DNA from 3 places in the Kitasatospora sp. NPDC053308 genome. Region 2 is predicted to be linked to each of the others. Evidence: riboswitches for the same ligand, from Rfam matches in the RefSeq annotation. Region 2 holds a riboswitch; each other region holds the start of a gene.
What was found. A riboswitch is a leader RNA that binds a small molecule or an ion and turns the genes downstream of it on or off. The one in region 2 is predicted to bind cyclic di-AMP.
Positions count from the first base shown of each region.

Region 1: linked by a shared signal. The riboswitch ahead of ACZ6Y7_RS09950 (glycoside hydrolase family 16 protein) and the one ahead of ACZ6Y7_RS23405 (M23 family metallopeptidase) in region 2 are both predicted to bind cyclic di-AMP.
Region 3: linked by a shared signal. The riboswitch ahead of ACZ6Y7_RS00105 (M23 family metallopeptidase) and the one ahead of ACZ6Y7_RS23405 (M23 family metallopeptidase) in region 2 are both predicted to bind cyclic di-AMP.

Region 1 covers NZ_JBVJJY010000003.1:448,867-456,000, forward strand. The annotation lists gene ACZ6Y7_RS09920 (Pr6Pr family membrane protein) at 1-72, shown strand, start outside; gene ACZ6Y7_RS09925 (GNAT family N-acetyltransferase) at 106-711, shown strand; gene ACZ6Y7_RS09930 (SDR family NAD(P)-dependent oxidoreductase) at 823-1,596, opposite strand; gene ACZ6Y7_RS09935 (TetR family transcriptional regulator) at 1,734-2,354, shown strand; gene ACZ6Y7_RS09940 (alpha/beta hydrolase) at 2,703-3,845, shown strand; gene ACZ6Y7_RS09945 (phenolic acid decarboxylase) at 3,912-4,241, opposite strand; cyclic di-AMP (ydaO/yuaA leader) riboswitch at 4,693-4,822, shown strand; gene ACZ6Y7_RS09950 (glycoside hydrolase family 16 protein) at 4,823-6,109, shown strand; gene ACZ6Y7_RS09955 (hypothetical protein) at 6,211-6,759, opposite strand; gene ACZ6Y7_RS09960 (IclR family transcriptional regulator) at 7,035-7,134, opposite strand, start outside.
Region 2 covers NZ_JBVJJY010000010.1:227,513-234,646, forward strand. The annotation lists gene ACZ6Y7_RS23385 (sugar kinase) at 1-712, shown strand, start outside; gene ACZ6Y7_RS23390 (IclR family transcriptional regulator) at 709-1,458, shown strand; gene ACZ6Y7_RS23395 (RidA family protein) at 1,485-1,913, shown strand; gene ACZ6Y7_RS23400 (DUF2470 domain-containing protein) at 2,108-2,827, shown strand; gene ACZ6Y7_RS23405 (M23 family metallopeptidase) at 3,491-4,444, opposite strand; cyclic di-AMP (ydaO/yuaA leader) riboswitch at 4,447-4,627, opposite strand; gene ACZ6Y7_RS23410 (MFS transporter) at 5,024-6,478, shown strand; gene purB (adenylosuccinate lyase) at 6,520-7,134, opposite strand, start outside.
Region 3 covers NZ_JBVJJY010000001.1:24,415-31,548, reverse strand. The annotation lists gene ACZ6Y7_RS00135 (DUF742 domain-containing protein) at 1-172, opposite strand, end outside; gene ACZ6Y7_RS00130 (roadblock/LC7 domain-containing protein) at 169-582, opposite strand; gene ACZ6Y7_RS00125 (ATP-binding protein) at 633-1,847, opposite strand; gene ACZ6Y7_RS00120 (TetR/AcrR family transcriptional regulator) at 2,437-3,003, opposite strand; gene ACZ6Y7_RS00115 (alpha/beta fold hydrolase) at 3,042-3,869, opposite strand; gene ACZ6Y7_RS00110 (YiaA/YiaB family inner membrane protein) at 4,031-4,321, opposite strand; cyclic di-AMP (ydaO/yuaA leader) riboswitch at 4,518-4,676, shown strand; gene ACZ6Y7_RS00105 (M23 family metallopeptidase) at 4,689-5,552, shown strand; gene ACZ6Y7_RS00100 (hypothetical protein) at 5,659-6,534, opposite strand; gene ACZ6Y7_RS00095 (GNAT family N-acetyltransferase) at 6,577-7,134, shown strand, end outside.

The DNA.
Region 1 (7,134 bases), on a different contig from region 2:
GCCGCGGCCCACCGCGACGCCCGTGACGGCACCGCCCCGAGGGGTCGTCACGCCCGCGCCGGAACGGGCTGACGGCCACCACGTGCAAGTTCTACGGTGACCGGCATGGCGACCCTCCGGACCCTCACGACCGCCGACTGGCCGCTCTGGCGAGACCTGCGCCTCGCCGCCCTCGCCGACGCGCCGCACGCCTTCAGGTATGGCCTCGCCGAGTGGCGCGACGGCGGGGAGCAACGCTGGCACGCCCGCCTCCACCTCCCGGGTGCCCACCACGTCGCCGCGTTCCTGGACGAAGCGCCCGTCGGCCTCGTCGGCGGCCTGCACGGGTCCCCGGACGGGGTACGGGAGTTGCGCTCGCTGTGGGTCGCCCCGCAGGCGCGCGGCCAGGGCATCGCGGACCTCCTGATCCAGGAGGTGGAACGCTGGGCCCGCGGCACCGGCGGCACCACCCTCCACCTCGCCGTCCTCCCCGCCAACACCCCCGCCCTCGCGCTCTACCGCCGCCATGGCTTCACCCCCGTGGCGCCCCTCGCCGGGCTCATTGAGGCCCCTGAGGCCCCTGAGGCCCCTGAGGACGCTGGAGCCGCCGGGTCCGCCGGGTCCGCCGGGTCCGCCGGGTCCGCCGGGTCCGCCGGGTCTGCCGGGGTGGCAGGGGCCGTCGGGGCGGCCGGGGCGGCAAGGGAGGTCCTGCTGTCCAAGCCCCTCCACTGAGCGCCGCGGCAGCCGGGCGCCCGGGCACCGGAAGCGCGCGAAGGGGGCCCGGGCCGCACCCGGGGCGGAGGCGGCACGGGCCCCGTCGTCGGGCCTGCGGGAGCGGGCGGATCACATGTGGGTGCCGCCGTCGATGCGGATCTCGGTGCCGGTGACGAAGGCGCCGTCCTCGGAGGCGAGCATGGCGATCACGCCGGCGACCTTCTCGGGGCCCGCGAAGCCCTGGCCGAGGGCGGGGGAGAGCTTCGCGAGCAGGCTGAAGTCGGCGTCCGCGGGCAGGCCGGGGTTGTTGGTCATGCCGCTGTCGATGCTGCCCGGTGCGACGCAGACCGCACGCAGGCCCTGCTTCGCGTACTCCGCGGCGATGGCGTGGGTGAAGGACTGGATGCCGCCCTTGGTCGCGGCGTACGCGGCCATGTAGGGGTGGGCGAAGCTTGCGGAGGTGGAGCTGAAGTTGACCACCACGCCCCGGCCGCCGGCGAGCAGGGCGGGGAGCGCCTCGCGGGTCATCAGGAAGGTGCCGGTGAGGTTCACCGCGAGGAGCTTGTTCCAGAACTCCAGGCTGGTCTGGTGGGTGTGCGAGGAGCGGAGGATGCCGGCCGCGTTGACCAGGACGTCCAGGCCGCCCAGGCCGCCCAGGCCGGCCACCGCTTCGGCGACGCCCGCGACGACGGCGGTCTCGTCGGAGACGTCGAGGACCCGGATGGCCAGCCGGTCCGCGGTGCCGTCCGTGGTCGCGCGGTCCAGGGTCCTCTTCAGACCGTCCTCGTCGACGTCCGCGGCGACGACCTTCCCGCCCTCGGCGAGGATCCGGTGCACAGTCGCCCGGCCGATGCCCGAGCCGCCGCCCGTGACGAGGACGTTCCGTCCGCTGAAGCGCTCCATGGTGGTACTCCGTTCGTTCGTGGTCTCTCGACCTCACGAGACACGGTACGCCCAAGTGGCACGTCGTGCCAATAAGTCTCGTCGTGCCATTCAGGCGTGTGCTGCCACAGTGGCACCCGCCCGCGTAGGCTGACCCCGTGACCGGACGCCCGACCCTGAACCAGCGCCGCCGTGACGCCACCCGGCTGGACATCGCCCGCACCGCCGCCGCGCTCTTCGCCGAACAGGGGGCCGAGGCCACCACTGCCGAGGAGATCGCCCTCGCCGCGGGCATCTCGCTGCGCACCTTCTACCGGTACTTCTCCGTCAAGGAGGACGCCGTGGCGCCGCTGCTCGCGGCGGGCGGACGGCAGTGGGTCGACCGGCTCGCCGACAGCCCCGCCGACCTGCCGCTGCGCGAGGCCCTGGAGCGGGCTGCGGTCGCGTCGCTGACGCCGGGCGACGAAGCGGGTGCCGAGATGATGCGGTGGACCCGAAGCCTGCTGCGCGACCCGCGGCTGGAGGGCACCTGGCAGCGCGTCCACGCCGAGTCGGAGGAGCGGCTGCGCGTCGTCCTCGCCGAACGCTGCCCGCAGGGCGTCGACCCGCTGGAGATCCGGCTGGCCGCCGCCGCCGCGACGGCGGCGATCCGGGTGGCCCTGGAGCAGTGGGCCGCCTCCTCTGTCGCCGCCACCGGCCCCGGCTCCCCGCAGGAGCTCGGCGCGCGCTGCGTGCGCGAGCTCACGGCGGGCCTGCGGCTCTGGGAGCAGGTGTCCTGAGCGTGCGGGGCCGCGTCTGGGTCGCGTCGGGTCGCGTCGGGTCACGTCGGGTCGCGTCGGCCCGTGATGCCCCTCCCGTGTCGCGGGAAACGGCTGACAGATGTCAACCGACAGATTTCAGATGACAGATTTCGAAATCTGTCATCTGAAATCTGTCAGCCGAACCCTCCAGTCGGCCCCGGCCGCCCGAGACCCGAGCGGCCGCTCCCCGCGAACTCCCAGCCGCCCGTCAGCCTTCTCCCAGCTCCCGCTAGGGTTGATCTTCGTGTCCCGGCGGGGAACCGGGGTGAGCTCCTCGGATGTCCCCAGCGGAGGGGCTGGAGTTCGAGGCGTGGGAGCAAGTAGGACATGGGTCTGACGAGCCACAAGGTGCTGGCGCTGACCGTATTGATCGCCGTCGTGGTCATGGGGGGAACGGTCTGGCTCTGGCCCAGGCTGGCCGGGAAGACTTGGCGGGCGGTGCTCGGCCGGATCGGCGCCCTGCTCGCCACCCAGCTCACGGTGCTCGCGGCGCTCGGCCTGGTGGCGAACAACTACTTCGCCTTCTACAGCAGTTGGGACGACCTCCTGGGCACCGGTGACACCGGCCCGGTGGTGATCCACAACAAGGCGGACGCCTCCGGGCGCCTGCTGGTGGAGACCGTCGGCCACGCGGCGGTCAAGGGCGGCGGCGCGATGGGCCGTGAGCCCGGCCAGTCCGGTGAGATCCGCAAGGTCCGGATCGACGGTGCGGTCAGCCGCCTGTCGACCGAGGGCTACGTGTACCTGCCCCCGCAGTACTTCCAGCCCGAGTACGCGCAGAAGCGGTTCCCGGCCGTGATCGTCAGCACCGGGTTCCCGGGGATCGCCGAGAACCTGATCACCCGGTTCAACTACCCCGGCGCGGCGCTCAAGCTGCTGCAGGAGGGCCGGATGCAGCCGACCGTCATGGTGCTGATGCGTCCGTCGCCCGCGCTGCCGCAGGACACCGAGTGCGAGGACATCCCGAACGGTCCGCAGTCCGACACGTACTTCACCAAGGACGTGCCCTCGGCGATCCAGGCCAGCTTCCGGGTCTCGTCCGACCCGCAGGCCTGGGCGTTCATGGGCAACTCCACGGGCGGCTACTGCGCGCTCAAGCTGGCCATGCGCCACCCCGACGTGTTCCCGACCGCCGTCGCCCTCTCCGCCTACTACGATGCCGCCGACGACCCGACCACCGGTGACCTGTTCGGCGGCAGCAAGCAGCGCCGCGACGAGGCCAACCTGATGTGGCGGCTGAAGAACCTGCCGGCGCCCAAGGTGTCCGTGCTGCTGGCCGGCACCAAGAAGGGCGACGGCGACTACCGCCGGGAGACCGAGGCCTTCGTCGACGCCGCGCAGAGCCCGATGAAGGTCTCGTACAGCATGCTGGAGAACGGCGGCCACAACTTCGAGACCTGGAGCGCGCTGCTGCCCTCCTCGCTGGAGTGGCTGTCCCAGCAACTCAAGGTGCCCGACCAGGCCGTCTGACGGACAGGCGCGCCAGACGACCGAACCCCCGGGGCCGCGGCCCCGGGGGTTCGATCGTCACGTGGCTCAGGCCACCCGCTCCAGCGTCCCGGTGTGCAACTGCCCGACCCGGCCGCCCTCGCCCTCGAAGGTCCAGAAGGCCCGGATCGTGAGGTTGTTGAGGTCCATCACATGGCTGACGGTGATCCCGCTCTGCTCCGTCCAGCTGATGAAGTAGATCTCCGGCGCGACCTCGGCGACGTGCAGCCGCACGTCCTCCCACTGGCCCGCGGACTCGCCGAGGCCCTCCCAGCGCAACCGCGTGCCGTCGGCCGAGTAGGTGTTGCGGAAGGCCGCGCCGTTGTCGGCCCGGAAGACGTAGGTACGGCCGGCGAAGGCGGGCAGGGGCGCGGTCATGGTGGGGCGGCTCCTCGTTTCGGGGGTCGGTGCTCGTGTGCACTGCGCTCTTGTGCACTGCGGAAGATGTCAGGCTCAAATTTATCCGACCGGGCGCACCCCGTCGGATCTTTGCCGCAGGACGGGTCACCGCGCCGCCTGGCACGACGCCCGGCTCCACCCCCGGCGCTGGGCCCGGCTCCATGCCGGGCCCTGCACCCGCCCTCACGCCCGGCACCGCCTGCCGCGCCACACCGGCCCGCCCGGAATGATCAACTCGGCCGCCACGCAGCGTCGTTGATCGACACCGCTGTGAGCTGCGCGACAACCGGCCCGGAGGAGTTGTCCGTTCACGTACGGCCTGCCTAGCCTGCAACGGCGTCCGCCCCTCGCGGACCCCGCCGCCGGGACGCCTAGTCCTGTCCACCCGCCGGCGGGTCACCGAGCACCACAGCGGACGGGAGCGGGGGAACCAAGGTCGGCGCCCGACCCGTGCGCACGCGCGCGCGGGCCGAGGCTAGGGGTGAAGCCGCTCCACAGGCGGCCGGGCAACTGCAGCCCGAACCCGACAGCTAACCTCGCAGGCGTCGCAGAGGTGACCCATGCCCCAGCCTGCCGCTGCCCGGCGCCGCGCGCCGCGCCACGCCCGCCCCTCCCACCGCGGCCGCAACGCCGCCTTCGCCGCCACCGGGGCGCTCGCCATCAGCGGCGCCGGACTGCTCGGACTGCCGTCCGTCACCGGTGCCCAGGCCGCCACCGCGCCGACCGTCACCCAGGACCGCCTCGCCCCGGCCACCATGGTCGCGGGCAAGGCCACCACGGCCTCGCTCACCCTGCACTCCTCGGCCTGCTTCACCGCGAAGACCGTGGGCGTGGGCGTGCGGGACGCGCGCGGCACCAACCTGGACTTCCCCGGCAACGCCTCCAACGTGCAGATCTGCCCGAGCGGTGTGAACTTCACCAGCGGTGCGCGCACCCTGCCCGCCGGCACCTACACCCAGTTCGGCTTCTGGCAGGACCTCGGCGGCGCCTGGCACAACCTGCCCTCGCAGCAGCTGGTGGTCTCGGCCACCGCCACCCCCGCGCCGACCCCGACCCCCGCGCCGACCGCCACCCCCACCGCGACCCCGACCCCCACCGCGACCCCGACCCCGAGCCCCACCGCGACCCCGACCAGCACCCCCGCGCCGACCTCCCCGGTCGCCGGCAAGTCGCTGACCTGGTCCGACGAGTTCAACGGCCCGCTCTCCTGGGGCCAGCGCTGGGTCGGCGACAAGAGCACCGCCTACAAGTACGGGAACCACAACCCGGACGACAACAAGCTCGACTGGCTGAACAAGAACAACGTCAGCGTCGCGGGCGGGGTCGCCACCTTCACCGCCACGTCCGGCGGACCGGCCCTGGAGAACGGCAAGCAGTCCTGGAACACCGGCTTCCTGACCACCGAGGGCTCCAGCGAGGGCTTCCAGGTCAAGACCGGCGACTACGCCGAGACCCGGGTCAAGCTGCCCGCCGGCACCGGTGCCTGGCCGGCCCTGTGGACCTGGAAGAACGGCAACGGGGAGATCGACTCCTTCGAGTACCACCCCGACAACCCGAACCTGCTGGAGCTGACCAACCACGTCAACCCCGGCAACCCGAAGTACTACACCGACGCGAGTGCCATCGCGAAGGACCAGTGGGTGACCATCGGCACCTACTACGGCGCCACCTCGGTGGACTGGTACGTCAACGGCGTCAAGGTCTTCTCGGACGGCAAGGGCGTGGGCGCCAACTGGTCGGCGTACCTGATCCTCAACCTCTCGGTGTGCGCGGGCCAGTACCACCCGGCGCCGCAGGGGACCGCCCCGATCACCATGGCCGCCGACTACGTCCGCGTCTACCGGTGACCGGTGACCGGTAGTCCGTAGGACCGTCCCCCGGTCACCGGAAGCAGGCAGCCGCTCGCGGGCGGCCGGTGACCGGTGGGACGGACGTGGTCCCGGAACCGTCAGCCCGCCGACTCGACCACCGGGATGGTGAACGGCGTGCGGTTGTCGCTCTCGTTCCGGTCGTCCGCGCTGTGCACCGCGACCCGGCCGCCGTGCAGCTCGCCCGGCTCCAGGTCGCGGCTGAGCCGGAGCGGGATGAGCGCGGTCGCGCTGCGTCCTTCCTTCAACCCGGGTCCGAAGACGCACTGCACCCGGTGGCCGTTCTGGAGCACCTCGCAGCCCGAGGGGTAGAACGGCCCCTCCGCCGTGACCCCCTCCGGCAGGGCGGCCACGACCGTGAACGGGGAGGCGGTGGTGTCCGGGCCCCGGTTGGCGACGAAGGCGTGGAGCGTCGTGAGGCCGCCGGGGGCCACCCCCTCGGGGGCGATCCGCACCACTTCCAGGTCCGAGTGCGAGGGCGCGGGCACCACGGCGGGCAGGGTGGACACCACGGTGGACGAGCCCGCCGCCCCCGGAGCGCCGACCTCCACCGCCGGACGGGGCTCCGGCCGGCGCAGCGCCCAGGACGGGCCGGTGGCCAGCACCGCCACCGCGCAGCCCGTCGTCACGGCCGCCACCACCCGGGCCCCGCCGATCCTCCCGCTCCTCGTGCGGCCCCGCCCTGGCGCGCCGCCCCGTACATCCTGGTCCGGCATCCCGCTCACCCTGCTCTCGTGCTCCGGCCGCCCGCGCCGTCGCGGGCCGCGTCCGGCATCAGGGTGGCCGAGCCGTCGCGGCGACCGGACGGTAACCCGAGCCGTGCCGCCGGCCCTCCGCCCGGACGGAGGAGGGCAGGCCCCGCCCACCGCAGAGCGGGGTTGACGGGGCGTCGGCTCAGGAGTCGTCAGGGTGCGAGGACCTGCCCCAGGCGGGCGGCGATCTGGTGCATCACGGGGACGAGCGAGGCGGCCCCGGCCTGCTCCTCCAGCGCCCGGATGCGGGCC
Region 2 (7,134 bases):
CGCCGCCCTGCTGGCCGGAGCCCGCCTGCTGCACCTGTCCGGCATCACCGCCGCGCTCTCCGACGACTGCCTCGCCCTGCTGCGCGTCCTGCTCGCCGACCGCCGTCCGGGCCGGCTCGTCAGCTTCGACCTCAACTGGCGCCCCGCGCTGTGGCGGGACCGCGATCCGGCCGTACTGCCGCCCCTGCTGGACGCCGCCGACCTGCTGCTGCTCGGCGCCGACGAGGCGCAGGCCGCCTTCGGCACCGGTGACCCGACCGCCCTGCGCCGCCGCTTCCCGTCCCCCGCGACCCTCGTGGTCAAGGACGCGGACCGGCACGTCACGGCTCTGGAGCGGGACGGCACGGCGGTCACCGAACCGGCCCTCGCCGTGGAGGTGGTCGAGGCCACGGGCGCGGGGGACGCCTTCGCCGCCGGCTACCTGGCCGGCACCGTCCGCGGCCTGGACCAGCGCCGTCGGCTGCGGCTCGGCCACCTGAGCGCCGCCTGCGCGCTGACCGCCCACGGCGACCAGGCCGAACTGCCGCCCGCCGCCGTGGTGTCGGCGCTGCTCGACGCCTCCCCCGCCGACTGGGCCGCCACCCGGGTCACCGCCGACGGCATCACCGGCCCGACCCTGCCCACCGGCCGCGCGGCGTCCGCCGCCCCGGCCCGGCCCGGCCGCCCGAACACCATGAGCACGAACCCCGGCCCCCGGAGCGGAGCACGATGAGCCAGACCGTCACCCGCGCCCTGCGCATCCTCGCCGAGCTCGGCGAGGGCGAACGTTCCCTCGACCAGCTCGCCGAGGTGCTCGGCGTCCACAAGACGACGGTGCTCCGGCTGCTCCAGAGCCTCGAAGAGGAACGATTCGTCTACCGCGACGCGGCCTACCGCTACCACCTCGGCGCCGGTCTCTTCGCGCTCTCCGGCCTGGCCCTGGAGCAGCGCGGCGTCCGCCGGATCGCCGGCCCGCACCTGGCCGAGCTGAACGCCGCGACCGGCCAGACCGTGCACCTGGCCGCGTACGAGGGCGGCGAGGTGGTCTACATCGACAAGTTCGACTCCCGCCACCCGGTCCGGATGTACTCCCGGATCGGCCTGCGCGCCGCGCTGCACAGCGCCGCCGTCTCCAAGGTGCTGCTGGCCGACCTGCCGCTGCCCGAGCGCCGCCGGGTGGTGGCCGGGATCGACTTCGTCCGGCACACCGAGCGCACGCTCACCACCCCCGAGGCCCTGCTCGCCGAGCTGGAGAAGGTCGCCGCCCAGGGCTGGGCGCAGGACCACGCCGAGCACGAGGCCTTCATCAACTGCGTGGCCGCGCCGATCCGGGACGCCAGCGGACGGGTCGTCGCCGCCGCGTCCATCTCCGTCCCGGACGTCGTCCTCCCGTACGACCAGGTGCTGGACCTCCTCCCCCAGTTGCTCGCCACCGCTCGCGCCGTCTCGGCCGACTGCGGCCGCCCCGAATCCAGCTGACGATCCGTCGCCCACCAAGGAGAGCCATGTCCGCCGAGCACGCCCCGACCGCCGACAAGACCGAGATCCGCACCGACGGCGCCCCCGCCCCCGCCTGGGTGTTCTCCCAGGGCGTCCGCAAGGGCCCGATCCTGCAGGTCTCCGGCCAGGGCCCGCAGGACCCGGCGACCGGCGAGTACCTCCACCGCGGCGACGTGAGGGCGCAGACCCGGCGCACCCTGGAGAACGTCAAGGCCGTCGTCGAGGCCGGCGGCGCGACCATCGAGGACGTGGTGATGTTCCGCGTCTACCTCACCAAGCGCGCCGACTTCCCGCTGATGAACGAGGTCTACGCGGAGTTCATCGAGGAGAACATCAAGCCCGGCGGCGTGAAGCCCTGCCGCACCACCGTCTTCGTCGAGCTCCCGCAGGAGCCGATGCTGGTCGAGATCGACGCCCAGGCCGTCATCGCCTGACGCCGCCCCACCCCCCAGGGCTCGGACGCCCCCTCGATGGGCCGCGTCCGGGCCCTCGGCACACCCGGACTCCCCGCGCACCCCGTACCCCCACACCCCGGCGCCCGCGGTGTTCCCGGCCGCCGCACGCCCGCTTGCCACGCCCCACCACCACCATTAGGTTAGGCTCACCTAACTTCCCTGGAGGTCCGTCCATGAGCCTGCCCACCGGCGACACCGAGGTCCCCGAGCCCACCACCGCCGAACGGATCCTCAGCCTGCTCGGCACGACCTCCTCGCTCACCGTCCGCGCCCTGGGCGAGCAGCACGACCTGGACACCCCGGTCTCCGTCCACCACTCCCGCCTGCGGCTGCGTGCCCCGCTGGACGCGCCGCTCACCGCGGCCCTCGCCCGCGCCACCGAGGGCCTCGCCGTCGTCCTCGACGTCACCGACGTCGCCCCCGTCGCCGTCCGCGACCGCGTCCGCGCCCGCCTCACCCTGGCCGGCCGACTGCACCTGGCCCACCTCGCCGACGACGGCCTCAGCGTCCACCTGCACGTGGACGTCGCCCACGCCGTCCTCGCCACCCCGTACGGCACCGGCGCGGTCACCGCCGCCGACCTCGCCCTCGCCGCCCCCGACCCGATGGCCCGCCACGAGGCCGCGATGCTCACCCACGTCGCCGACGAGCACCCCGACGCGCTCCACGCCCTCACCCGGCTGCTCGACCCGGCCCTGCTCACCCGCAACCCGGCCGTCCGCCCGCTCGCCCTGGACCGCCACGGCCTGGTGCTGCGCCTGGACCACCCGGACGGCCACCGCGACGTCCGTCTGGTCTTCCCCGAGCCGGCCCGCGACCCCGAGGACTTCGGCCGCCGGATGCACGAGCTGCTGTCCGCCGCCCGGTACGGCCTCCCGGCCCACCACCACTGAACCGCCCGCACCGCCCGCGGTCCCGCACGGCCCGCGGTCCCGGACGGCCCCGGCGGACTCACCGTTCCACCGCGCCCTCCGCCACGATCCGCCCCTCCGCGGGTACAGCCGGGGCCGCCACCGCCCCACCGCGAGCGCCGGCACCCCGGCCGCCACCACCGGCCCGCCCATCGCCACCCCGCCACCAGCGGCGCGACCAGCACCCCGAGCCAGTGCGCCGTCTCTTGGTGCCGCCCCCGCACGTGGAAGTCCCCGTCCGCCGCGCAGGAGCAGAGCCTCCGCACCACCAGGACCGCTGTCCCACGAGCGCGTCGGAGGCCGCGACCGCCCCGCGCAACGAACCGACACCCCGACAACCCGACAACCGGACAACCCGACAACTGGACCGCGCGACAACCAGACCCCGCGACAACCAGCCGCCGATCACCCGGAGTCGACGCCCCGCCCGAAGGTCCCTAAGGCCCGGCCCCGGCCCCGGCCCGGAAACGACAGTGGCCGGCCCGGCTCGCGAGGGAGGTTGGTCCCACGAGCCGGGCCGGCCTGGGCGTGTCCCGCGCCCATGTCCACTGTGCGGCGATCACCCGGTCGAGCGGTCACCCGACATGACCATCCCGGAGGATCGATTCGCTCCGCAGCAGCGGTGGTTCTGGTACCCCGGCAGGGTCAGAGCGCGACGCCGTGCGCGCGCAGGTAGGCGACCGGGTCGATGTCCGAGCCGTACTCCGGACCGGTGCGGATCTCGAAGTGCAGGTGCGGACCGGTCACGTTGCCGGTGGCGCCGGAGAGGCCGATCTGCTGGCCGACGGTGACGGTCTGACCGATCGACACGCCGATCACGGAGAGGTGCGCGTACTGGGCGTAGTGGCCGTCGGCAAGCTTGATCTCGACCTCGTTGCCGTAGGCGCCGCCGTTGCCGGCCTTGACCACGACACCGTTGGCGACGGCACGCAGCGGGGTGCCGGTGGAGGCGACGAAGTCCTGGCCGGTGTGGTGGCCGGAGGCCCACATCGAGCCGGCCACGCCATAGGCCTCACCCAGCACCGGGTGGGCCAGCGGCGCGACGTAGCCGGAGGTCGAGGCGACCGGAGCGGCGGTCACGGCCGGGGCCGGAGCGGCGGTCTGAACCTGGGTCTGCACGGGGGCGGACGGCTTGGCGGCCTCGGTCTTGACCTGGACCTGCGCCTGCGGCTTCGCGGGAGCGGCCGGGGCGGCCGGCTTGGCGGGAGCGGCCGGAGCGGCGGCGTGGCCGGTGAGCGCGAGCTGCTGGCCCGGGAAGATCAGGTTCGGGTTGGCGCCGACGACCGAGCGGTTCTGCTCGTACAGCGCGTGCCAGCCGCCCTCGACGTTCTTGGCGTCGGCGATCTTGGACAGGGTGTCGCCGCTGACGACGCGGTAGCTTTCGGCGACCTTGGCCGCGGCGGCCGGCTTGGCCTCGGCCGCGGAGTCCGCCGCAACGGCAGCGGAGGAGGCGGCGACCGGGGCGACCGGGGCGGTGTGGGCCTGGGCGCTGCTCATCGCGGTGACGAGCGGAAGGGCGAAGGAGACGCCGGTGACGGCGGTGGCGATGCCGATGCGGGCGGCGCGGGGCAGAGCGATACGACGAGCCTGAGCAGGCATGGAAGTTTCCTCTCCGACGCCTGCGAGGTGAGCTGTCGGGTTCGGGCTGGAGTTGCCCGGCCGCATGCGCGGCTTCACCCCTAGCCGGTCCTGGACGCCCGCGCCCTGAGGCGCGAACTCCGGTCCGGCGACTTACCTGTGGGTCCCCCGCTCCTGCCGTACAGAGTTCAGTTCGAACCACCGGGCAGCGGCAGGACTCGGCGTTCCACCCGGTGGATCCGTCCGGACTGGCCGGGCGGTCGCTGAACTAAAACCCATCCGTTCGGGTGAAGCAATGTCGATCTCTTGAACCGGCAACCACCCCTCCCGGGGCGGTGACCCTCCGAATGATCCACTGCACGGTGTGTACACAATCCATTCACCGCGCGCCACTGATCCACGACCCTGCGCCGACGTCGACGGCGCTGCGCGACCGTCCGCTCACGTACCGCTCGGCACCAACACGCACTCCGGTGACCCTTGTCACGTGCGCCCCGCAGGCCGCAGGATCGGGCCGTGGCCACCTCCGAAGCCGGCTCCTTGCGCCTGGGCACCGCGCAGGGTCGCTGGGTAGTACTGGCAACCGTGCTCGGCTCCAGCATGGCGATGCTCGACGGCACCGTGGTGAACGTCGCCCTGCCCCGGATCGGCGCCGACCTGGGAGCCTCGCTCGCCTCCCTGCAGTGGACGCTGAACGCCTATCTGCTGACCCTGGCGGGCCTGATCCTGCTCGGCGGGGCGCTCGGCGACCGCTACGGGCGGCGGCGGGTCTTCCTGATCGGGGTGATCTGGTTCGCCGTCGCCTCGGCCGCCTGCGCCGCCGCACCGAACATCCACGTGCTGATCGCCGCCCGCGCCGTCCAGGGCATCGGCGGGGCGCTGCTCACCCCCGGCTCGCTCGCCATGCTCCAGGCGGTATTCCACCCTGACGACCGCTCGGCCGCGGTCGGGCTGTGGTCCGGCCTCGGCGGGGTGTCGGCCGCGGTCGGCCCCTTCCTCGGCGGCTGGCTGGTGGACGGCCCCGGCTGGCGCTGGATCTTCCTGCTGAACCTGCCGCTCGCCGCCGCCGTGATCGCGGTCACCACCCGGTCCGTGCCGGAGAGCCGGGACGAGAGCGCCACCGGCCGCTTCGACGTGCTCGGCGCGGTGCTCGCCGCGCTCGCCCTGGGCGCGGTCACCTATGCGCTGACCGCGGCCGGCGAGGGGGTGTCCCCCGCGGTCTGGGTCAGCGGGGTGATCGGCGTGGCGCTCGCGGTCCTCTTCGTCGCCGTCGAGCGCCGCGCGCCCGAACCGATGCTGCCGCTCGGCCTGTTCTCCTCCCGGCTGTTCACCGCCGTGAACCTGGTCACCCTCTGCGTGTACGCGGCGTTCAGCGGCGTGTTCTTCCTGCTGGTGGTGCAGCTGCAGATCGTCTGCGGCTTCTCGCCGCTGGTCTCCGGGTTCGCGCTGGTGCCGATCACCATCCTGATGCTGTTGCTGTCGGCGCGCGCCGGGCGCCTCGGCAAGCGGATCGGTCCGCGCCTCCCGCTCACCGTCGGCCCGATGCTGTGCGCGGCCGGGGTGCTGCTGATGCTCCGCACCGGCCCCGGCTCCTCCTACTGGGCGGACGTGCTGCCCGCCGTCACGGTGATGGGCTGCGGGATGACCCTGCTGGTCGCGCCGCTGACGGCCACCGTGCTGGCCGCGGTCGAGGTCCGGCACGCGGGCATCGCCAGCGGGGTCAACAACGCCGCCGCCCGCGCGGCCGGCCTGCTCGCGGTGGCGGCGCTCCCGGCACTGGCCGGACTGAGCGGCGACGCCTACCGGGTGCCGTCCGCCGTCGACTCCGCCTTCCACACCGCGATGCTGATCTGCGCCGGGCTACTGGCGGGCGGCGGGCTGATCGCGTTCGCCACCGTCCGGGGCAACGTGCTGGCGCCCGAGGAGCAGCCGGTCGCCGAGCCGAACTGCGACTGGCCCTGCGGCACCACCACGCCGCCGTACGATCCGGGCCACGTCCAGACGCGCGGGGGCCCCGCCACCGGTCCGGCGGCGGGGCCCCCGCCCGAGAACTGACGCGACGTCACCTCACGGACGCCGCAGGGCAGATCGACCTCTCAGAGGATGTCGCCCGGCGCGTACTTGGCGGCCTCCGGGTAGGCGGCCGCGACGGCCTCCACCTGGCGGACCACCTCGGCGACCTGGGCGCCGGCCGCACCGGTGAAGGAGAGCCGGTCGGCCAGCAGCGCGTCCAGGGCGGCCCGATCCAGCGGGATCCGCTCGTCGGCGGCCAGGCGGTCCAGCAGCTCGTTCTCCCGGGCGCCCGCGCGCATCGCCAGCGCGGAGGCGACGGCGTGCTCCTTGATGACCTCGTGCCCGGTCTCCCGGCCGACGCCCGCGCGCACCGCGCCCATCAGCACCTTGGTGGTGGCCAGGAACGGCAGGTAGCGGTCCAGCTCGGCCTCGATCACGGCGGGGAAGGCGCCGAACTCGTCGAGGACGGTCAGGAAGGTCTCCAGCAGGCCGTCGAAGGCGAAGAAGGCGTCCGGCAGCGCGACCCGGCGCACCACGGAGCAGGAGACGTCGCCCTCGTTCCACTGGTCGCCGGCCAGCTCGCCGGTCATCGAGGCGTAGCCCCGCAGGATGACGGCCAGGCCGTTGACGCGCTCGCAGGAGCGGGTGTTCATCTTGTGCGGCATCGCCGAGGAGCCGACCTGGCCCTCCTTGAAGCC
Region 3 (7,134 bases), on a different contig from region 2:
CGAGGATGCGCCGGTGCTCCCGGTTCAGCAGGGCGTGCTCGGGCAGCTCCGGGGGTTCGGGCAGTTCCGATCGTCCGGGTAAGGCGCTGACCAGGCTCTCCACGGCCAGCTCCGCCCGGGTGGGGCGGCTGCGCCCACCGGTGATGACGTACGGCCGGACGGGGCCGCTCACCGGTGGCCCCCCGCCGCGTGGTCGACGCGCGGCGGGCTGGTGAGGTGGGTGCCGATCCGCTCGACCAGGACCTGCATCTGGTACGCGACCAGGCCGGCGTCCACCGCCTCGGTGGTCACCACGGCCAGGTGCGCCCCGGCCCCGGCGGCGACGATGAAGAGGTAGCCGCCGCCGTACTCGATGATGATCTGGCGGGTGGCGCTGCCCGGGCCGCCGAAGCCCGTCGCGACGCCGCGGGCCAGCGACTGCAGGCCGGAGCAGGCGGCGGCGAGGCGCTCGGCGTCGTCGCGCGCGATGCCCGCGCTGCGGCCGATCTCCAGGCCGTCGTTGGAGACGACGACGGCGTGCTGGACCTGGGGGACGGCGATGATGTCGGCGAGCAGCCAGCCGAGATCGGGCGTGGTGGTCATGGGAGTCTCCGGAGCGCTGGGGAAGTCGGGGGAAGCAGAGCGGGAAACGGTCAGGGGGAGCCGGGCGGGGACTGGCCCCGGGCGCGGGCGGCCGATCGGCCGCTGGCGGTCCCGGCCTGGAACATCGCCATGAACGCCTGCGCGTCCCGGGCCGAGCGGTACGGCGGGGCGGCGGGCAGCGGGGGAGCGGCGTGCTGGGCCGGGCGGTCGGCGCGGTCGCGCCGGTGGCTCCGGCGGGGCAGCGGCGGCGGGGTGTCGCCGGTGCCGGGGGCCCGGCCGGGCGGTGGGGTCTCCACCAGGGGGTGACCGGCGGGAGAGGCCGGTCGGGGGTCGGGGGTGAACGCGCGGTCGTCCGGCCCGAGGGCGGGGACGGTGGGCGGCAGCGGCTCGGTGAGCAGCGCGTTCGGCAGCAGCACGACCACCCGCACCCCGCCGTAGGGCGAGGGCGCGGAGCTGAGGGTGACCCGGAAGCCGTACTGCTCGGCGAGCCGGCCGACCGCGGCCAGGCCCAACTGCGGTACCTCGCCCAGTCGGGAGACCTCCAGGGTGCTGCCCCCGGCGAGCGCGGCGGCGGCCTTGGCGACGGCCTGCTCGGGCATGCCGACGCCGCCGTCGTCGATCTCGATGACGGCGCCGTTGTGCACCGGCATCAGGGTGACGAAGACCTGGGTGCTGGGCGGGGAGTAGCGGGTCGCGTTGTCCAGCAGCTCGGCGATCGCGTGGATCAGCGCCTCGGCGGCGGCGCCGACCACCGCGGTCTCGATCCGGGAGCGGACGACGACCCGCTGGAACGGCAGGATGCGCGACTGGGCGCCGCGCACGACGTCCTCCAGGGTGACCGGTTCCGGCCAGTGCCGTCCGGCCCGCGCACCGCACAGCACGGCCAGGGTCTGGGCCAGTCGGGCCTGTTGGGCGGCCGCGTGGTCGGCCTTGAGCAGGCCCTCCAGCAGGGCCGGATCGTCGTGGGTGCGTTCCATCTCGTCCAGCAGCGCCTGCTGGTCGTGGGCCATCACCAGGATCCGGCGGGCGACGCTGAGGAAGGCCCGCTGGGTGGAGGCGGTGAGCTCCTGCTCCTGCTGGACGGCGGCCTGTTCGGCTCCACGGCGGGAGAGTTCGGTGCCGAGCTGCTCCTGCAGGCGGGCGAGTTCGCGCTGCAGCCGGGCGGAGCGGCGGCGGTGGGTGACGGACACGGCGTGGTAGCGCGCGGCGGCCACGAGGGCGAGGACGGCGAGTACGCCGGTTGCCGTTACGGACCACTGAGTCATCGTCACGCGGCGAATTCTAGGGTGATGATCCTACGAAGGTGTGAACGGATCTCGCCAAGTGACCGGATCTCGTCAATATCGAGTCAATCCGGCCTCAAACCGGACTCGTTCGCCTCCGACCACCCCTTCTGACGGCGCCTCGGAACGGTGTCACCGGGCCGCCCGCGCGACGGCGGCGTCGCGCCTGATGGCCGATTCCCGTCCCGGGATGTGTGGGGCGTGTGTGCGCGGTGTTGCGGAAGGCGTGACGTCCGGTGCAGGAGCGGCGGGGCCTGTCGGCCGGCCGGGTCCTCGGGCGGAGCGCGGACCCCTCGCCGGTGGTCCGCCCCGGCCCCTCGACCGCGGCGGGCCCGGCGGTCCGGAGGCGGCGGCGCGGGGCGGCGCGGGGCGGCGCGGCCGAGGAGCGGACGCCCGCGGGGCGCCGCCCGGCGGGTGGTCGGACCGCCGGGCGGTGTCCGGTTCTCGTCCTCGGCCCGATGCGCTGCCGCGGGAAGTCGGCGGGCCCGACGTCCGGTGCGCGCCTCCCCGGCCGGAGGGCTTGCCGGACGGCTTCCCCAGCCCGGTGGGGCGGCCGGGGCGGCTCGGCTCCTCACGCGGGCCAGGTGCGCAGGCCGGTGGTGAGGGTGGCGATGAGGCGGTCCTGGGTGGTGGTGAGGTCTTCGGCGAGTCGGAAGGCACCGGCGGTGGTGAGCGAGGCGAAGCCGTGCGCGAGGGACCGGACGGTGCGGGCGGCGTGGATCGCTTCGGAGCCGTCCAGGCCGTACTCCCGCAGGACGGCGATGATCACGCCGACGAGCCGGGCGGCCGCCCGGGCCAGGTCGTCGTCGGGCTGCGGGGCCTGGGGGAGGGCGTGGTAGCGGTGCGGGTGCTCGACGGCGTACGCGTGGTAGGCGCGCAGGACGGCTGCGACGGCGTCGTCCCCGCTGCGCCCGACGGCGGCGTCCGCGAGACGGTCGGCCAGTTCCTCGGTGACCCGGACGGCGATCAGCCGCCGGAGTTCGGCGAGACCGCCGCTGACGTGCTTGTACAGCGAGGGGGTGGCGACGCCGGCCCGGGCGGCGACGGCGGCCAGGGTGAGGGCGTCGGCGCCCTGGTCGTCGATGAGGGCGAGGGCGTGGTCGACGACCTGGTCGGGGGTCAGTCCTACGCGGGGCATGGTCGGGTCTCCGTACGGAAGCGGGCGGGGCCGGTCGCTCAGGCGAGGTCGGCGAGGAAGGGCAGCAGGGCGTCCGCGGTGGCCTGCGGGTTGTCGGCCATCGGGTAGTGCCCGGACCCCTCGATCATCGCCTTCCGCGCGCGCAGGGCCGCGACCTGCCGGTCGGCGACGAGTTCCGGCTTCGGGAAGTCGGGGTCCTTGCTGCCCATGACCACGAGGGCGGGGCACCGCACCGCGGCGGTCCAGCCGGTCGGCGCGGAGTCGCCGGTGACGTACCCGCGGGTGGCGGTCTTCCGGCCGGGGGTGCGCAGGGCGGCGACCAGCCCGTCGACGTAGGCGTCGAAGTCGGCGGGCTTGGCACCGGGGAAGGCCATCCGGCGCAGGTAGAAGCCCCAGAAGGCGGGCCAGTGGACGAGTGCCGCGCCCATCAGGCCGAGGACGCCGCGCATCAGGACGCCGGGCTGCGGGTTCTCGACGAAGGCGTCGATCAGGACGATCCCGGCGATCCGCTCGGGCGCGTCCCCGGCGGCCTTGACCACGGTCGCGCCGGTGTACGAGTTGCCGGCGAGGACGGCGCGCCGGATGCCGAGGTGGTCGAGCAGGGCGAGGACGTCACCGGCGATGGCGGCCGGGCCGTAGTCGTCCCAGGTGAGGGAGGAGTCGCCGAAGCCGCGCAGGTCCATGGTGATGACGCGGTGGCCGGCCGCGACGAGCAGCGGGCGCAGGTGCCGGTACGCGGCGCGGCTGTCGAGCATTCCGGGGAGCAGGACGACGGGCGTGCCGTCGCCCTGGCGGGTGTCGTCGAAGGCGATCCGCCCGCCGGGGACGGTCAGGTACTGGGTCTCCGGGGTGATGGTGGCGTTCATGGTGGGCCTCCTCGGTCCGCTGCTGCGGGGCATCGGCGGTACTGCCGATAGCCATAAAGCTAAGGCTAATAGCCTTAGCCGTCAAGCCCTCGGCCGGCGAGAGTCGAAGAGGGGTCGAAGAGGGGGTGGAAGAGGAGGTGGAGAGGGAGGGATCCGGGCCTTCAGGCCCCCTCGACCTTGAACGGGTCGTGCTCGCTGAGCAGCTTCTCCAGCCGGGCCTGGTCGACCCGGCTGACGATCTCGGCGGACTCGTGCCGGTCCCGGACCACCTTCGCCAGGGTGAACGCGGAGGTGACGGTGTAGAGGAGGCCGATCCCCAGGAACGCCCGGGTCCAGCCGCCGACCGGCAGGTAGGCGATCCCGACGGCGAGGGCGACGCCCGACAGGGCGAAGGAGAGGACGGCCTGGACGTAGTACGCGGCCGTGGTGTGGTTCTTCATCGGTGCGCTCATGGCGTCAGGATGCGGCCGCGCGGTCGGGCCGCACATGAGTAGGAGTACTCAGATGGGGTGCTCGTATGAGGTGTCGTTCGTTGACGTCCGATCACCTGCTCCCCGGCCGTCCCGGACGGATGGCTTGGAATCAGGGCGTCCTAGGATTAACGTCTGATAACGCAGCGCGGTCGTCAACGCCGTACCCAGACGGCACCGTGCGCCGTCGCCTAATCCCACCGGCCGGCCTCCGGGCAGGTCAGGGAGCCGGGGAACCACGTTCCCTGGGGTGAATCGGCGGGGCTCCGGCCCGGCCGTAGGAGACCTTCCTGCTCCGAACCCGTCAGCTAACCCGGTAGGCGCGAAGGAAGGAAAGGAGCGCGCCTCCGTGGCGTCGACGCACACCCCGGCACACCCGGCCGGCCCCGCAGCCGGTACCCAGCTACTCGACCACCCCGGTCCGGACGGGCCGGAGTCCCGCGGCCCCGAGTCCTTCGGGCCGGAGTCCTTCGGGCCCGAGGCCGAGACCAACCGCCACCGGATGCCGCGTCAGACGCGCGGAGCCTCCCCGCTGCTCGGTGTCACCGCCGTCGCCGCCACCCTGGGTGCCACCGGCTTCGCCGCGGCCCCTCCGGCCGCCGCCCCCGCCGTCGAGGCCCCGGACGAGAGCCCGGTCGCACTCTCCGCCGACCCCGGTCTGGCGCTCGCCGCCCGGATCCAGCAGCAGGCCGACAGCCAGCGCACCGCCGCCGAGGAGACCGCCCGCGTCCAGGCCGCGCAGGAGGCCGAGGCCAAGGCCGCCGCCAAGGAGGCCGAGGCCAAGCGGGCCGCCGCGGAGGCCGAGGCCAAGCGCGCCGCCGCCCTCACCCTCCCGGTGAAGGACTACCGGCTCTCCGCGCACTACGGCCAGAGCGCCCGCTACTGGGCCAACCTGCACACCGGCCTGGACTTCGCCGCCGACACCGGCACCCCCGTCTACGCGCTCGGCCAGGGCACCATCACCTCGGCCGGCTGGTCCGGCTCGTACGGCTACCGGATCGTCGAGACCCTGCCCGACGGCACCGAGATCTGGTACTGCCACCTCTCCTCGATCATCAAGGGCTCCGGCGGGGTCACCGCCGGCCAGCAGATCGGCAAGGTCGGCGCGACCGGCAACGTCACCGGCCCGCACCTGCACCTGGAGGTCCGCCCGGGCGGCGGCGCCCCGGTCGACCCGGAGCCCTGGCTCCAGCAGCGCGGCCTCACCCCGTAACCACACCCCGAGAAGCCTCGGACGCCCCTGGCCGCCCGAGGCCGCCGGACACCGAGGAGCCCCCGACCGCACGCGGCCGGGGGCTCCTCGCGCCGTCGCGCCGCTCTCACTCCTCCGCGGGCAGCTGCGCCAGGTAGGCGTCGATCTCCTCCGGGCCCGGCTCCGGCGCCAGCTCCGGGAACTCCTCCACCAGCAGCCGCGGCAGCCCCGGCACCGTCCACTCCCCGAACAGGTCGAGCGCCGCGCCGACCGCCGCCTCCTCGAACTGCCCGAAGTCCCCGGCCAGTTCGTCCGGCATCGGCCGCCCGAGCGCGGTCAGCTCGGCCAGGTTGCGGTAGCTGCGCCGCATCAGCCCCTGCTCCAGCAGCCGCCGCGCGCCGTCCGTGGCCATGCCGACCGACAGCACCCGGCCGGGCCCCCAGCCCTGCTCGTCCGGCTCGTCCAGCCAGCCGGCCGCCGCCAGCGCCTCGAACGCGGCGAGCCGCTCCTCCTCCGCGAGACCGCCGAAGCCGGCCAGCCAGTCCCGCACCGCCTCACCGTCCGTGACGTCCACCCCGTGCGCGTGCAGCAGCAGGGCGTACAACCGGGGCCAGGTCACCAGGTCGGCGCGGCGCAGCAGGCCGGCCGCGACCTCGCCCTGCCACTCGGCCTCCGCGTGCAGCCGTTCCTGGCGCTTGGCGTTGAGCCGCCGGGCGGCCCGCTGGTGGTCGACCAGCAGCCGGACGGCGGCGCCGTACGCGAGCGGGTCCGCCTCGGGCGCGGGTTGGACGTACAGGTGGAGCCGCTCGTAGAGCAGGTGCTCCACCGCGTTGGAGGTCAGTTCGGGCCAGCCGTCGTGCATCCTGCCCTCGCCCAGCTCCAGCAGCGCCAGCACCGTGCGCAGCGGCTCCTCGGCCACCGGCGCGCGGCCCTGCTCGGCCGCCCAGGCGAGCAGGTCGGCGGCCCTGGTGCGCGGGGCGAGCCGCAGGTCATCGTCGTTCATAGTCCGAACGGTAGCCGTCGGGGGCGGGTAGGGTCGGCTGCCATGGTCCCCGTACGACTCACCGGCCCCCGCCTGGCCATCCGCGAGTACCACCACACCGAGGGTGACGTGGACGCGCTGCACGCGCTGTTCGGCGACCCGGAGGTGACCCGCCACCTGCCCTTCGCGCCGCACGACCGCGAGACCTGCGCCGACCAGATCGAGCTCTACCTGGAGGAGGCGATGGCCGAGCAACGGGACACCTACCGGCTCGCCGTGACCAGGCTCGCCGACGCGCCGGACCCGCAGGACGCGACCCCGATCGGGCAGGCCTCGCTCACCCTCGACGGGCACCGCGGCGCCGAGCTCGGCTGCGTCCTCGGCCGCGAGTCCCGGGGCCGCGGCTACGCGGGCGAGATCACCCGCCTGCTCTGCGACTTCGCCTTCCGCACCCTGGAGCTGCACCGCGTCGATGCCCGGGTCGCGGTGGGCAACACGGCCTCGGTCACGGTCCTCACCCGGCTCGGGTTCCGGCCGGAGGGGCGGGAGCGGCAGGGCGGATCGGAGGGCGGCGCCGGCGCCGACGGGTACCGCTACGCGCTGCGCGCCGACCAGTGGCCG